DNA from 2 places in the Sporosarcina sp. 6E9 genome. Region 1 is predicted to be linked to the other one. Evidence: predicted binding sites of a transcription regulator. Region 1 holds the regulator's gene; the other holds the start of a gene.
The links. Region 1 encodes CtsR, which represses protease genes until heat stress. Its sites were predicted from a motif close to ATGGTCAATAAAGGTCAAACA; they were not measured.
Positions count from the first base shown of each region.

Region 2: clpP (ATP-dependent Clp endopeptidase proteolytic subunit ClpP) is a predicted target of CtsR. The motif match lies at 6,123-6,143, and genes of this name have one in related genera.

Region 1 covers NZ_JAGEMN010000003.1:259,326-267,650, reverse strand. The annotation lists gene J4G36_RS14455 (biotin transporter BioY) at 1-410, shown strand, start outside; gene J4G36_RS14450 (hypothetical protein) at 566-2,260, shown strand; gene J4G36_RS14445 (hypothetical protein) at 2,302-2,511, shown strand; gene J4G36_RS14440 (CtsR family transcriptional regulator) at 2,769-3,236, shown strand; gene J4G36_RS14435 (UvrB/UvrC motif-containing protein) at 3,278-3,835, shown strand; gene mcsB (protein-arginine kinase McsB) at 3,825-4,913, shown strand; gene J4G36_RS14425 (ATP-dependent Clp protease ATP-binding subunit) at 5,073-7,538, shown strand; gene radA (DNA repair protein RadA) at 7,613-8,325, shown strand, end outside.
Region 2 covers NZ_JAGEMN010000004.1:134,109-142,433, forward strand. The annotation lists gene J4G36_RS15100 (ABC transporter ATP-binding protein) at 20-1,051, opposite strand; gene J4G36_RS15105 (ABC transporter permease) at 1,058-1,996, opposite strand; gene J4G36_RS15110 (ABC transporter permease) at 1,996-2,931, opposite strand; gene J4G36_RS15115 (M55 family metallopeptidase) at 2,945-3,769, opposite strand; gene J4G36_RS15120 (BCCT family transporter) at 4,041-5,588, opposite strand; tRNA gene J4G36_RS15125 (tRNA-Arg) at 5,967-6,038, opposite strand; gene clpP (ATP-dependent Clp endopeptidase proteolytic subunit ClpP) at 6,185-6,784, shown strand; gene J4G36_RS15135 (HPr family phosphocarrier protein) at 7,121-7,378, opposite strand; gene whiA (DNA-binding protein WhiA) at 7,408-8,325, opposite strand, start outside.

The DNA.
Region 1 (8,325 bases):
GAAGCCGCTTGGGCGCTATCTCCATGACGGTTTATATGTTTGTGGGGCTTGCGGGCGCACCCGTTTTCGCAAAATTTGGTGGAGGATTTGGTTCGATTATTAGCCCAACTTTCGGATTTATTGTTTCATTTATTTTTGTAGCGTACATAGTTGGGAAAATTGTTGAAAATAATGGTCATTTATACAGTTATATTCTCGCGGGGCTTGTTGGACTCGTGATTAACTATGGTTTCGGTACGAACTGGATGTATTTCGCTTATAAACTATGGGCGGCGGCACCCGATGCATTCACGTACAAAGTCGCTTGGTTATGGATGGTTCCGCCATTGCCAAAAGATATTTTTCTATCTGTATTGGCAGGTATTTTCGGTCACCGTATGTACAAAGTATTAAAAGTTCGCCGCGGTTAATTTGCAAAGTGAATGGGGCATTTCTCTGATATGAGAATGCCTTTTTTAATTTGGAATTAATCACCAGGAAAATAAATGCTGGAAAAATGAAACGCATTTCTAATAGATTCGTATAGTATAGATGGCCAAAATCTTTAAAGAAAAGAGTGTATCTTATGATTAATTTATTGTTATTTTCAATTATAGCCGGAATTGTAGCGAGTCTAATTATCGTTCCGTTTGCGGCAACCGTGAAGAGGAATAAGAAGAATGATGAACAAGAGTTAGTATTCAATCGATGGGCAGCCTTGGCTAGTATGACTGTTTTGATAGCAGTCATCGTGTTCGGCGTTTATTACCTATCTAATTTAGACAGGGATTGGACGTCATTATGGGTGATGCTCCTCATCGTCACATTCATGGGGGTGGCATTCGCGGGACCGAAAGACCGCAAACCGAAAATCATCCTTTTTATCGGCGCGGCGATTTTTGGCGTATATCTACTAAGTGCACCACTTTTAAACGCAGACAAAAAATATAATGCGGTTGAAATGGATCAGAAAGTGGAAATTACTGCTTTCGATGAAACGAAGACACCGGCCAGCGTACCGCCTAAGTTCGCGCGGAACAAAATGAAGAAAGCGTTCGGGCAAGTTCCGAATACGAGTTACTATGAACTTGGCAACTTGCAAATCCAGAAGGTGGGCGATGATTTCGTCTATATCGCGCCTGTTGAATTCTCAGGGTTCTTCAAATGGTGGAGCGCGAAAACGACACCTGGATACTTTACGATGAGTGCGACCGATTCGGCAGACAATCCAAAGTTTGTGAAAGCTGAAATGGTGTACACCCCGTCCTCCTTTTTTGGTAAGAATGTGGAGCGACGCATCCGAATGGCCATGCCGGACTTAATCTTTTACGGTGATGTTCAGTTGGAAGTCGACGATGAAGGTAAACCACATTACATTCGTTCATACGGAGAATTTATAACCGCACGTAACGGTTTTGATGTCAAAGGAATTGTCATGCTTGATCCGGCAACGGGCGATATTGAAAAGTTCGCAATTTCTGAAGTGCCCGCATTTATTAACGGTGCAGTTTCTCCGGAAGCCGTAAGTCTGCAAAACAGCTATTTCGGGAATTATATTCATGGTTTTTGGAATTCGATTGTCGGTAAAAAAGATGTAAAACTCCCTTCAGATGAAGGAACAGAAGCAAATGTGAGTCCGATATTTGATGAGGAAGGTCATATGTATTACTTCACAGACTTTACGAGTCCGAAAGAAGGCGTAGATTCGATGTTGGGCTATGCGCTAACGGATGGTCGTACAGGGAAGGCGACTTACTACACTGGAAATCTCGAAGAGTCGTATATGGATTCGCAAGGTGCGCTTCAAATTATCGAGAAGAAATTTATTGAGAAGAAATGGTCTGGCGAAATGCCGGTTCTATATAATTTTTACGGCGAAGCGAGTTGGCTGACGCCAGTTCTAGACTCGAACGGATTTTTACAAAACTACTTTATCGTATCGGCGGCAAATCCAGAAATATCCGTGTATGGAAACACGCCAAATGAAGCATTGAAACTTTATAAAACAGCACTTCAGCGAGGCGGAAGCACAGTGGATGGAAGTTCGAATGCAGAAGAGGCCAAAGCAGCAATTACTGTCGTCCGTGTGTTTAAAGAGCGTGTCGGGGACTTTACATTAGTGTCGATTTTTGCAAATGATGGTCGAAACTTTCTCGTATCCTCTGAAGTCGAACCTCTCGCGATTTATATTCAAGAAGGCGATAAGCTGGTCTTGACCTATTTAGAGACTGGGGAGCAATTTTTACCGGTTAGGGAATTGACGAATACGAGTGTGAAATAATAAGAAGTGGGCTTCCCGGTTGATGGGAAGTCCTTTTTTTAATGGTTTTCGTTTTGGGCGTCGTGTTCGACAACGAAGTCCTCTCCCCGCCGCATGAATTCCGCGCCTTTCCCGAAGTCCTCCCTCTGCTGCGCGAACTCAGCGCAAACTTCGACCAAGTCCTCTCCTCGCCGTTTGAATTCCGCGCGTTTCCCGAAGTCCTCTCTTTGCCGCGCGAACACAGCGCAATCTTCGACCAAGTCCTCTCCTGACCGCTTGAACTCCGCGCCTCCCAAACTCCTCTCTACAACCGCCCAACTCCGCGCAATCGGAACCGAACCCCTCTCTACATCTCGTAAAATCCGCGACACGACAATCAAATGTCTAAACGCTACCCTTATACGCCGATACTTATCTAGATCGCCAAACCCAATGCAAATCAATTGCGAATCAGTAATTTCGATTGTACAATTAAGTCAAAGATAGTCAAAGTCAATGCCTAATCGCCCGTGATGAAAGAGGTGAGGACGTGCGAAATATTTCTGATATTATTGAAGGGTATTTAAAAGCGATTATCGAAAGTGAACAGAATGGCATTATTGAAATTAAGCGCAATGAAGTTGCGGAGAAATTTCAATGCGTACCATCGCAAATCAATTACGTGATCAATACCCGTTTTACAGCAGAGCGTGGGTATGCCGTTGAATCGAAACGTGGCGGCGGAGGTTATATTCGTATCTTCCGTGTACGGCCAAACAGTCGTAAAGAATTAATCGAGCATATTCTAGCGGGTCTGGACGGCGGTGCTTCGCATACGATGGCGCTGGATGTCGTGTATCGGCTCATCGATGAAGAAGTGATATCTGAGCGTGAATCTAAGTTGATTCTGGCTGCGGTCGATCGAACGACCATCCGTATTCCGCTTCCGGAACGCGATGAAATTCGGGCTCGTATTTTACGCGCAATGCTCATAACGCTAATTTATGAACAGCTATAAGAAGACTAATTGGTAACCAAACAAAAGTGAGGTGGCACACTATGATTTGTGAAAACTGTAAAGAACGACCCGCTTCCGTCATCATTAAAAAAGGATATATAGGTGAGGCCGTCGAACGCCACTTATGTGAGAAGTGTGCATTCCAATCGGAAACGTTTCATTTCGATCCAAATAATGAACCGTTATCGATTCAGCAATTCTTATCTCAATGGTTCGGTGGAACGGAGCCATTCAAAACGGAGCAGCAACAAGCGCGTGGCAATCAATTTGGAAATATCGAATGCCCTGGTTGCAACTTGACGTTTTCCAAGTTTCTCGACATCGGGAAATTTGGCTGTGCAACCTGTTATGACACATTTAGGCAACATGTACCGAATGTATTTGGCAAACTGCATAGTGGTCACACAACCCATACGGGGAAAATACCTGTTTCATTTAACAAAGTTTACGCGATCAAACGAAAAGTGGAAGAAGTGCGTGCGAAAATGCAGGTTGCTGTAGCGGAAGAACGATTTGAAGAAGCGGCCGCTTTACGCGATGAGGCAAATGAACTCCAAAAGCAGCTTGCGCATGGAGGTGAAGAACGCAATGTCGATTGAGAAATTCATTCAAAACGCAGCGACAGGTTGGATGACAGCTCACGGTGAAAACTCTGATATTGTACTCTCCACACGCATTCGATTGGCCCGGAATTTAAGGGGTTATAGGTTTCCGATTGCCGCCAATGACGATGAAGCTTTAGCCGTGGATAAAATCGTTGCAGGAACTTTGTTGGATGACGACGAAGATGATTATACCTATTCTAGAATGTCCGAACTATCCTCATTGGACCGTGAAGTGCTCGTGGAGAAACATTTGGTTAGTCCGCATCTGACAAACCCCAAACGACACGGCGCAGTCTTATTGTCATCGGATGAGTCGATAAGTGTCATGGTCAATGAAGAAGATCATATTCGAATTCAATGCATTTATCCTGGGTTGCAGTTGGAAGAGGCGTTTAATCAAGCCAACCGCGTTGACGACATTTTAGAAAAGGAATTACCATATGCATTCGATGAAGACTTCGGTTATTTAACGAGTTGCCCATCAAATACGGGGACCGGAATGCGGGCTTCTGTCATGATGCATTTGCCTGCCTTGACAATCACGAAACAAATTGACCGAATCATCCCTGCTATCGGGCGTTTAGGTTTGGTCGTTCGGGGAAGTTATGGTGAAGGCAGCAAGGCGCTAGGCAATGTTTATCAAGTGTCCAATCAAGTAACGCTAGGGAAAACTGAAGCTGACATTCTGGAGGACCTGGGCAATATTACGTCGCATCTCCTGGCCCATGAGCGCAGGGCTAGAAAGTTATTGGTGGAAAAGTCGCAAATCGCGCTGGAAAACCGCTTGTTTCGCTCGCTCGGGACGCTCGTCTATTCAAGATTATTGCAAACGGGCGAAGCTGCTCGTTGCTTATCGGATGTGCGGCTAGGCATCGATTTAGGCATTATCAAAGACGTGGATATGACCATTCTCAATGAGCTCATGATTTTCATGCAACCGGGTTTTCTTCAGCAATTTGCTCAAACGGACTTAACACAAGAAGAACGGGATATCTTCAGGGCAAAACTCTTTCGTGAACGACTTGCCATCGACGGTTCTCGACCGTCTGCTGAAAAAGGAACGGAAGAATAGGCAATAATTTTGTACCTGACATTTCATTGAAGTATAATTAGTCAAATTAGGTCAAGGACAGTGTGATGGGGCCTTTTTTGTAAAGATTTATTTATTTTCGTTTAACGACGTATAAGGTTGTGGAATAGATTATATATAGTAGAAGGAGAGGACTGAATGATGATGTTTAACCGATTTACACAACGAGCACAAAAAGTGTTGCAACTTGCCCAAGAAGAAGCGATTCGCATGAAACACGAGTCCATTGGTACAGAGCATATTTTGCTTGGCCTTATTCGCGAGGGTGGGGGGATCGCAGCGAAAGCACTAGAAGCAATCGATGTCAGTTTTGTAACGATTGAAGAAGGTGTCAATAAGCTTGTGGGATCCGGCACAAAAGACGTTGGTCCTATCGTTCACTATACGCCGCGTGCGAAAAGAGTAATTGAACTATCAGTTGATGAATCAAGGAAGTTAAATCATTCATATATCGGAACAGAACACATTCTGCTAGCGCTTATCCGTGAAGGTGAAGGCGTAGCGGCGCGTGTGCTAAGCAATGCCGGTGTCAGTCTTAACAAAGCACGCCAGCAAGTATTGCAATTGCTGGGAACTACCGAAAGTTCAAGCGGTTCAACTACCAACGCTTCTGCTTCTGCTGCAACACCGACATTAGATGGACTTGCGCGTGACTTAACGGAAGTGGCCCGTGAAGGACAACTAGACCCTGTGATTGGGAGAAGTAATGAGATTACGCGTGTTATTGAAGTACTCGCACGCCGCACGAAAAACAATCCGGTGCTAATTGGAGAACCGGGTGTTGGTAAAACGGCGATTGCAGAAGGGCTTGCGCAGCAAGTCGTGAACAATGAAGTGCCGGAAATTCTTCGCGATAAACGCGTGATGACGCTTGATATGGGGACGGTCGTTGCGGGTACGAAATACCGCGGTGAATTTGAAGACCGCATGAAAAAAGTAATGGAAGAAATTCGCCAAGCGGGCAACGTTATTTTATTCATTGATGAACTTCATACGCTTATCGGGGCAGGCGGCGCAGAAGGTGCCATCGATGCATCGAATATTTTGAAACCATCCCTTGCGCGCGGAGAACTCCAATGTATCGGTGCGACAACGCTTGATGAATACCGTAAATACATTGAAAAAGATGCAGCGCTTGAAAGACGTTTTCAACCGATTCAAGTTGACGAACCATCTGTCGAGGAATCGATTCAAATTCTTAAAGGGTTGCGCGACCGTTACGAGGCGCATCACCGCGTGAAAATCACAGATGAAGCAATCGATGCTGCAGCGAAAATGTCAGATCGATATATCTCGGACAGATTCCTGCCGGACAAAGCGATTGATTTAATTGATGAAGCGGGTTCGAAAGTGCGATTACGTTCATACACAACACCGCCGAACTTGAAAGAACTTGAAACGAAATTAGAAGCCATTCGGTCCGAAAAAAATGAAGCTGTTCAAAGTCAAGAGTTTGAAAAAGCTGCTTCGTTCCGCGACAAGGAACAGAAGATGAAAGATGAACTCGATAAAACGAAAAAAGCTTGGAAAGAAGAACAAGGCAAGACGGAATCGAAAGTAACCGTAAATGACATCGCACAAGTCGTCGCCATGTGGACTGGTATTCCAGTATCCAAAATCGCTGAAACTGAGTCGATTAAGTTACTGAAAATGGAAGACACATTGCACGAGCGTGTAATTGGTCAGGCGGAAGCTGTCACAGCCATCTCTAAAGCGATCCGACGCGCGCGTGCGGGGCTTAAAGATCCGAAACGACCAATTGGTTCATTTATTTTCCTAGGGCCTACAGGGGTCGGGAAAACAGAACTGGCAAGGGCGCTAGCGGAAACAATGTTCGGCGATGAAGATGCGATGATTCGTGTCGACATGTCCGAATATATGGAGAAGCATTCGACTTCTCGTCTAGTCGGTTCACCTCCGGGTTATGTCGGTCACGATGACGGCGGCCAATTAACCGAGCAAGTTCGTCGCAAACCGTATTCCGTTATTTTGCTTGATGAAATTGAAAAAGCACATCCAGATGTCTTTAACATTCTTCTTCAAGTATTAGAAGACGGTCGATTAACGGATTCAAAAGGCCGTACCGTCGATTTCAGAAACACTGTTGTGATTATGACATCTAACGTAGGTGCGGATGCCCTTAAGAAGAACCGTTATGTCGGCTTTAATCTACAAGATTCCGATCATAACTATGAGGGCATGAAATCAACGATGTTAGAAGAGTTGAAGAAAACATTCCGTCCTGAGTTCTTGAACCGCGTTGACGAAATGATTGTCTTCCACTCACTTGAAAAAGAACACTTGCGTAAAATCGTTACGCTTATGGCAAACGAATTATCAAATCGTCTACAAGAACAAGATATTGTGCTTGAATTAACAGACGCTGCGAAACTGAAGATTTCCGAAGTTGGTTACGACCCAGAATATGGTGCGCGACCATTACGCCGCGCGCTTCAAAAACATATCGAAGACAGGTTATCTGAAGAACTCCTAAAGGGAATGATTCTAACGGGTGGTAAAGTCGTCGTCGATGTCGAAAATGACGAATTTGTCGTACAAACAAAAGATGCCGTCGAATCAAAAGAAGAAGTTATCGCAGAAAAATAATGGTGGAAATAGGATAGTCCCCCGTCAGAACGTTTGGCGGTCTAGGACTGTCCTTTCCCTCTTTGGAGGTAAATATGTCAAAACGAAAGTCGAAATTCATGTGTAAAGATTGTGGCTATGAATCTCCTAAATGGATGGGCCGTTGCCCAGGCTGCGGTGAATGGAACACAATGAATGAAGAAATAGAAGTGGTTAGTAAAGGCCCTCGCGGCGCTTTCCAACACTCCGAAAACGTGCGTCAAAAAGCCATGCCAATCAGTAAAATCGAAACAAATGCAGAGCCCCGTGTCGAAACCGATTTAGGTGAATTAAACCGAGTTCTTGGGGGCGGAATCGTACCAGGTTCTCTTCTTCTAACTGCCGGTGATCCGGGTATTGGTAAGTCAACGCTTCTCCTTCAAGTATCCTCGCTTCTCGCGAATGCAGGCCATCGTGTTTTGTATATCTCAGGTGAAGAGTCGATTCGCCAAACGAAATTGCGAGCGGAACGACTGGGTGTTTTATCGGATGAACTTTACATATACGCTGAAACTGATTTGGAGCAAATCCATCACACAATCGAAGAAGTAAAACCAAAGTTTGTCATCGTTGACTCTATCCAGACGATTCATCATCCAGAAGTGAAATCAGCACCGGGAAGCATTACGCAAGTGCGTGAATGTACAGCTGAGCTCATGCGCATCGCGAAGACGCAAAATATCGCGATATTTCTCGTAGGGCATGTAACCAAAGACGGCCAAATAGCGGGTCCGCGAATACTTGAACATATGGTAGATACGGTTCTTTA
Region 2 (8,325 bases), on a different contig from region 1:
TTTCGTGCGTAAAACCCACTTAGGCAAACACTAATTTCGCCCTTTCATCCTGCAGCCAACAATCGACTACATGCGTATCCGAAATTGCTGTCGACTCCGGATAAACCTCACCGCAAACCTCCATCGCAAAAGGACATCTCGCCGTAAAAGGACAACCTTTTGGCGGTGAAAACAAGTCCGGCGGCGTTCCTTCAATGGGTTGGAGCTCTTCTTCTTCCAAATCAAGGCGCGGAACTGAATTCAATAATCCTTTCGTATACGGATGTTGAGGCGTATAAAAAATTTCGCGTTTATCGCCAGTCTCAATTATTTTACCGGCATACATAACCGCAATGCGATCAGCAATTTTTGCGACGACTCCGAGATCATGCGTAATCAGGATGATCGATACACCCATTTTATTTTGTATTTCTTCGAACAGCTCAAGTATTTGTGCTTGAATCGTGACATCCAAGGCAGTCGTTGGTTCATCTGCGATCAGTAATTCCGGTTCGCAAATCAAAGCAATTGCAATGACAATCCGTTGACGCATTCCCCCGGAAAACTGATGCGGGTACTGTTTCATCCGTTCTTTAGGATTCGGAATCCCTACTAAATCCAACATTTCAATAGCCTTCGAATATGCGGCTGCTTTACTCACCTTTTGATGTGTCCGAAGACCCTCCGTCAATTGCTCCCCCACCTGCAATGTCGGATTCAGCGCTGTCATTGGATCTTGGAAAATCATCGAGATGTCGACGCCTTGAACCTTTCTCAAACGCGATTTACTCATTTTAGCTAGATTTTGATTTTTGAATAGAACTTTCCCGTTTTTAATCTTTCCAGGCGGTTGTGGAATCAACCCCATAATGGTATTCGCCGTCACGCTTTTCCCGCAACCCGATTCGCCTACGATGGCTAGCGTCTCGCCTTTATACAGATCAAAAGTAACCCCGCGCAGTGCTTGCACTTCTCCACCGAACGTCGTGAATGATACATGCAAATCTTCAACTGTCAGCACTTTTTCGGTTGCGACAGCTTCTTTCGTATTGAGCACTTGTTGTTTTGTCAAAATCATTCACCCCCTCAATTTCGGATCGAGCGCGTCTTGCATTCCGTCCCCTAACACGTTAAATGCAAACATTGTCATTGATATGAAAAATGCTGGGAAGAACAACCTCCACCAATAACCAGATGTTATGACTGGAAGTGCGTCATTCGCCATCACACCCCAACTTGCAAACGGTGCTTGTATACCGAGCCCTAGAAAGCTCAGAAAAGCTTCTGCAAATATCGCACTCGGAACGGTTAGCGTCATCTGAACAATAATCGGACCCATCGTATTAGGTAGTAAGTTTCTTCTTATAATGCGCGACGTTTTCGCACCAAAAGATTTCGACGCGGTGACAAATTCATAGTTTTTAATCTGCAGAACTTGTCCCCTAACAATTCGAGCCATCCCAACCCAACCGGTAATCGTTAATGCAATAATGATTGTCGTTAAACTCGGTCCCATCACAACCATGAGCAGAATAACAACAAGCAAATGCGGCAAGCCGTACAAGACTTCAATAACACGCATCATCAATGTATCAGTGCGGCCACCTTTATAACCGCTTATACCTCCGTAAATAATACCGATGAAAAAATCAATAAGTGCAGCCATTACTCCGACGAAAAGCGAAATTCGAGCGCCGTACCAAGTCCGCGTAAATACGTCCCTCCCCATTTCGTCAGTACCGAACCAATGCGTGCTGGAAGGTGCCTGGTTTTGGTTCGGTAAATCCAGTTTTGTGACTGAATGTGGTGAAAATATCGGACCGAAAATCGCAAATAATGTTAGTAAGATAAGAAAGATTAGTCCACCCATCGCTAATTTGTTTTTTCGAATGCGTCGCCATGCATCTTTCCAATAAGAAAGGGATGGTCTAACAACTGCCTCCGCTTCCTTTGTGTCCTTCTTTTTCGGCTTAAACCATTCATCAGGAACCGTCATTCGTTGGTCTTTACTCACCATCACACTTCACCTTCCTTTTTATGCAATTTAATGCGTGGATCCAGAAGGCCGTAGACGATGTCGACTAGGAATAGCATGAAGACTAGAAACGCGCTATAAAAGACGGTCGATCCCATAATGACTGGATAATCTCGGTTATTGATACTTTCAACAAAGTATTTTCCCATGCCTGGTATCGCAAAAATTTGTTCAATTACAAATGTACCCGTCAAAATCCCTGCCAACATTGTCCCCATGATTGTCACAACGGGCATGAGGGCATTTCTAAGCGCATGTCTCACAACAATTCGAATCGGCGATAAACCTTTCGCTCGTGCCATCTTAATATAATCCTGCGTAAGCACTTCCAACATACTTGCCCGGGTCAGCCTTGCTATGATGGCTGTAGGACCCGTTGCCAGTGCTAGCGTCGGCAAGATCATATGAAGCGGGCTGCTCCATGTCGCTGTCGGAAGCAACTCCCAGTTCACCGCCACTTGTTGAATTAATAACGTCGCTAGCACGAAGTTAGGAACAGAAATACCGACGACGGCGAATGCCATTGCAAAATAATCGATAATCCCGTTATGCCTGAGTGCAGCAAAGGTCCCTAAGATAATGCCCGATACGACTGCTACAAGTATCGTTATAATCCCGAGTTCAAATGAAATCGGGAACCCCCTAGCCAGCAAGCTATTTACGGTCTCATTCGGTTTCTTAATCGAAGGCCCAAAATCGAACGTAACAATTGATTTCAAATAATATACGTATTGCACGCCAATCGGTTGATCGAGTTTGTAAAACTTTTCAAGATTCGCTTGAATGGTAGGATTCGAAGTCCGTTCCTCATCGAACGGTGATCCTGGTAATGAGTGCATTAAGAAAAATGTTAATGTGGAAATGATAAAGATTGTCGCAATCATCATAAGGAATCTCTTAACTATGTATTTAGCCATGCACATTTCCCCCTTAACAAAACTTCGTCTGCAATGCCAGCTCAATCATGACAAGCATCGCTCTATATGCTTCAATGATGTCTTTTGCTTCATATTTCACAATCGTTGTTCCTGCTTCAATTTCACAGCCCGGCATCAACGCAGCCCATTCCGCTTGCCCGTAATTATTAAATTCAATCCGGAGAATCGGGTTTTCGGGAGGTACGAGCGGTTGAATGGTATGTTGTTTCGCTATCGCTTCACTCGTCGTCTCTTCCAGTAGCGCATGCGCTTTTGTCGGATGCAGTGTTTGGACGGCAGACCTGGAAATGGATTGTTTGACGGCCGCAGTGACAATTCCAGGTATCAATGCCTTTGCTTCACGACAAGCCCCGTCATCTCCAGCGACCATAATGACAGGTACACCAAAATAGCCTGCAACATAAGCGTTAAAGCCAAGCTCCCCTATGGCAACATCATTGATATACATATTCCGAACCCCAAAAATCATCGAATGGCTCATGACGCCAGGTTGTCCCGCACGAGCGTGATAGCCTGCAAAAATTGCCCCGTCAAATGTAGAATCTATCGACTGAACCATCGAAAGCGGTTTCAAATCCCCCGTGATTAAATCCGCTTCTGGATGAATATCTTCCACCAGTAGATTATTCATTTTAGAATGACTGTCATTGACGAGGACTTTATTTGCCCCATTTTCAAATGCTGACCGGATAATGGCATTTGCTTCATTCGTCATAATCCGCCGAGATCGTTCATAATTATGTTTCGCTGAATCGACAAATGTGTGATCAGGCAATCCCGTAATTCCTTCCATATCAACTGACACATAAATATTCACAAGACCACCCCCAAGTCATTCATTTCTGAATTAATTTAATAGACAAAAATCATCAAGTATATATAAGACTATCAAATTTATTAGAATAGTACAATTGAATTTTTAAATATTAAATTATGGGCTGTGATTAAAGAAGTAATGGCTACAAAACATGTTTTATATCAATTGCAGATTACCGAAAGCACGTCAAATACTTTTGTAAAATAAAAAAAGTACCTGCAAACGTTAAAAATTAACGTTTGCAAGTACTTAATATTGTTTCTCTCAATAATTATACAGATTCATTTTTGGAATCATTTTTCCGAATAAATTGTTCCCGAGCCAATATACCTGCAACCTTGGGTGCGGTCCATATCAACGGTAATAATATAAACGATACAGGAACAGCTGCTACAACTATAAACGACTGAATCGCACCGATACTTCCCTCACCAATTGCTAGCAATACAATTGCCACCGAGCCCATGATGATTGCCCAAAAAACACGCATACTCTTCGGCGGGCTACCGTCACCCGTAATCGCTACCGAAATTGTATAGGACATCGAATCACCTGTAGTCACTACAAATAATATCGTGACAATTAAAAATGCGGGTGCCATAATAACGCTTAGGGGTAGTTGCTGCGTTATCGCAATCATAGCAGCTGGCATTCCTGAACTATTCAGTGCATCTGAAATAATACCTGGCTGAAGCAGCTCATAGAAAATACCAGATCCTCCGACTACGGTAAACCAGAAACAGGTCACGATTGGTGCAATAATAGCAATTGCTACAACAAGTTCTCTTATTGTTCTTCCTCGTGAAATCGTTGATATGAAAATACCCATCATTGGACCATAACCTAAAAACCAACCCCAAAAGAATATTGTCCAGATACCAAGCCACTCAGAGTCACCACGGAAAGTACTTATGCGAATAAACTCTTGAAGATGAACACCTGATGAAGATAGAAACATATCAATAATAAAGCCACCTGGTCCAAGTAACAAAACAAAAACCATTAAAATTAGCGTTAAAATTATATTTAAATTACTTAAAAATTGAATTCCCTTGCGTAGGCCAGTGATAGCAGAAATTGTCGCAATTGCCACGACGCCTACAATAATAAGGATTTGCGTTACCATGTTATTCGGAACCCCAATTATCGCTTCCATCCCATATGCCGCTTGCAGCCCTAGAAAACCGATTGGTCCTATTGTTCCAGCTGCAACAGAAATAATGGAAAAAGCATCCACTGCCGTACCGAGCATACTATTTTTCATGATTTTTTCACCAAAAATAGGATAAAGTAGGGACCGTGGTTTTAAAGGCATTCCCCTATGATAATGTGCATACATTAAGACGATTGTGCTCAATGTCCCAAGTATTGCCCAAGCAAGAAAACCCCAGTGCAAATAGCTTTGTGCAAGTGCTGGTATGATTGCATCTATAGTGCTTGATTGAATGCCATCAAATGTAGGTGGCGTACTGATAAAATGATGCATAGGTTCAGCGGCAGCCCAAAACACACCCCCGCCAGCCAGTAGCGTTGTCATAATCATCGCTATCCATTTAAACTTTCCTATTTGAGGTTTATCAATCATACCTAGACGTACTTTTCCATAACTAGAAATCGCTATGCCAATCGCAACGAAAAAAGTGCCTAGAAGCACGACTTGCCAAAATGCCCCAAAGTATTTTATTGCTACCGCAAATGAAACATTCACTGCATTTGTGACGAATTCTGTATTTATAAGCGACGCAAGAACAAAAACTAATAATAGTCCCCCGCTAATAATCAGTACGGGCCAGTCCGTTGTCGACTTTTTTGGTTTCATGCAAAATCTCCATTCTCTTTAACTTGATTTTTAATACCTATAATGGTTGATGCTTATGACATCACACTAAAAAGTATTTTTGTTCAGTTCACAAACATTTTCTATTTATGCTGTTTATGTAGATTGACCATATTACGCCACTTCTATAACTATGTCAATCACCACAGAAGATCCACGTCAGTGCTTAACTTCGAAAACAATCCCAGCATAACTAGTTGTTTGATTAAAACCTTTTCTGATGAAGAATCAAGGATTTTCGGCACACAAAAACTCTTATTTGATTACGTACGTACACGTATATCAAATAAGAGTTTAGAGTCTAGTCTGTATAATATTTTTACGTTAACCCATAACAACAAATGCACTAGCAAATAATTACGCCCTCGGCGGGAGTCGAACCCACATTTTAAGCTTCGGAGGCTTACGTGCTATCCATTGCACCACGAGGACAAAATGGTATTGTTACTTTCACAGCAACATTATAGATTGTACTAATGATTACATAAAAATGCAAGGTTTTTTTATGAAGCTTTAAATTTGACCTTTATTGACCATGCTATGTTATGATACAAGTACAGTTGAATTAAGGAGGAATTATTATGTTAATACCTACAGTAATTGAACAAACAAGCCGCGGGGAACGTGCTTATGATATCTACTCCCGTTTGTTGAAAGACCGGATTATCATGCTCGGAAGCGCAATTGATGATAATGTTGCGAACTCGCTTGTTGCTCAGCTTCTATTCCTTGAGGCAGAGGATCCAGAAAAAGACATTTCAATCTACATTAATAGCCCGGGTGGAAGCATCACAGCCGGTATGGCAATTTTCGATACGATGCAATTCATTAAACCTGATATCCAAACAATCTGTATTGGAATGTCAGCATCGATGGGTGCATTCCTTCTAGCGGCCGGTACTAAAGGTAAACGATACGCTTTACCGAATGCTGAAGTCATGATTCACCAACCACTTGGCGGTGCACAAGGGCAAGCAACGGAGATTGAGATTGCTGCGAAACGAATTCTATTCCTTCGCGAGAAGCTCAATACAATCCTTGCTGAACGTACAGGACAACCGATTGATGTAATCGCAGCTGATACAGAACGCGATAACTTCATGACAGCTGAACGCGCAAAAGAATATGGTCTCATCGATCACATCATCACGCGCAGCGATATGAAAGAAAACAAATAAGAATTAAGTAAGGCTAAATATAGAAGGGGCATTTCAAAATGCTTCTTCTATATTTTTTTGATTTTTATTTATTCGAGGCGACTTAGGTGCTAATTGTCATATCGAGTAATTTTGGTTGCAGTTATATGCGATTTGCTTGCAGTTGAAAGTTGTTTGCTTGCACTTAAACGGCATTTGCTTGCACTTAAATGATTTTGCTTGCAAGTCGGGACCATTATCCTACATAAATACTGGTACTCAAGCAATTCAACAGATACTTCAAGACCCCCTCTCTTATATTCAACCAAAACAAAAACCGTTTCTCGCTAATTAGACGAGGGACGGTTTTATTTTAACTTATTTTTCACGCTCAACTAGTTCAGCAAGAGACGAAAGCGCTTTCTCCTCATCACTTCCCTTTGCCATCAGGGTGACTTTTGTTCCTTGCGCAATCGCCAAACTCATGATGCCCATGATACTTTTTGCATTCACTTGGCGGTCATCTTTTTTCAAAAAGATATCCGCCGCAAATCGATTCGCTTCCTGCACGAATAATGCCGCTTGCCTTGCTTGAAGCCCAGGCTTCATTTTGACTTCTACTTCTTTTTCCATCATCTTTAGTCATACTCCTTTGTAACGTGACCTTACGTAATGCCAATTTCGCCATTACGAAGATTGTCCGCAATTTCTTCTATTTTTCTTAATCGATGATTCACGCCAGATTTACTAACCGAAGCACCAGAAACAAGTTCTCCGAGTTCCTTCAACGTGATGTCTTGATGTTCTACGCGTAAATGCGCGATTTCCTGTAACCTATCAGGTAATTGATCCAATCCGATTGTCCGTTGAATGTATTCGATATTCCCGACTTGTCGTTGCGCTGCGCTAATCGTTTTATTCATATTCGCTGTTTCGCAGTTAACAAGTCGATTTACACTATTACGCATATCTCGTAATATACGTATATCTTCAAATTTCATCAACGCTGAGTGCGCACCGACGATTCTTAAAAAATCGGATATCTTTTCAGCTTCTTTTAAATAAGCAATGTAGCCATTTTTACGTTCAATTGATTTCGCATTCAAATGAAATTCATTCATCAAATCTACAAGGGCTTCACTGTGTTCCTTATAAATCGAGAATATCTCCAAATGATAGGATGAGGTCTTCGGATTATTTACCGATCCTCCCGCGAGAAATGCGCCCCGAAGATACGCGCGTTGGCAACATTTATCTTTGACTAACTCCTGAGAAATCTCATTCTTAAATTCGAAAGTTCCGGTAAGAATAAGTAAATCTTTAAGCAACGGTTTTGCACCTTCACGAATTCGGCAAATATACACATTATTTTTCTTCAATTGCATTTTTTTTCTTACGAGTAATTCAATTTTATATGGATAAAGACGCCTTAAATTCGAATAGAGACGCCGCGCAATCGCGGCATTTTCAGTTTGGACATCTAGACTTAATGATTTATTTGAAAAAGATACCGAGCCGTTCATGCGGATAAATGCCGCGACTTCCGAACGTGTGCAACAGTCTTCCCCTTCGATTTGCGTAAG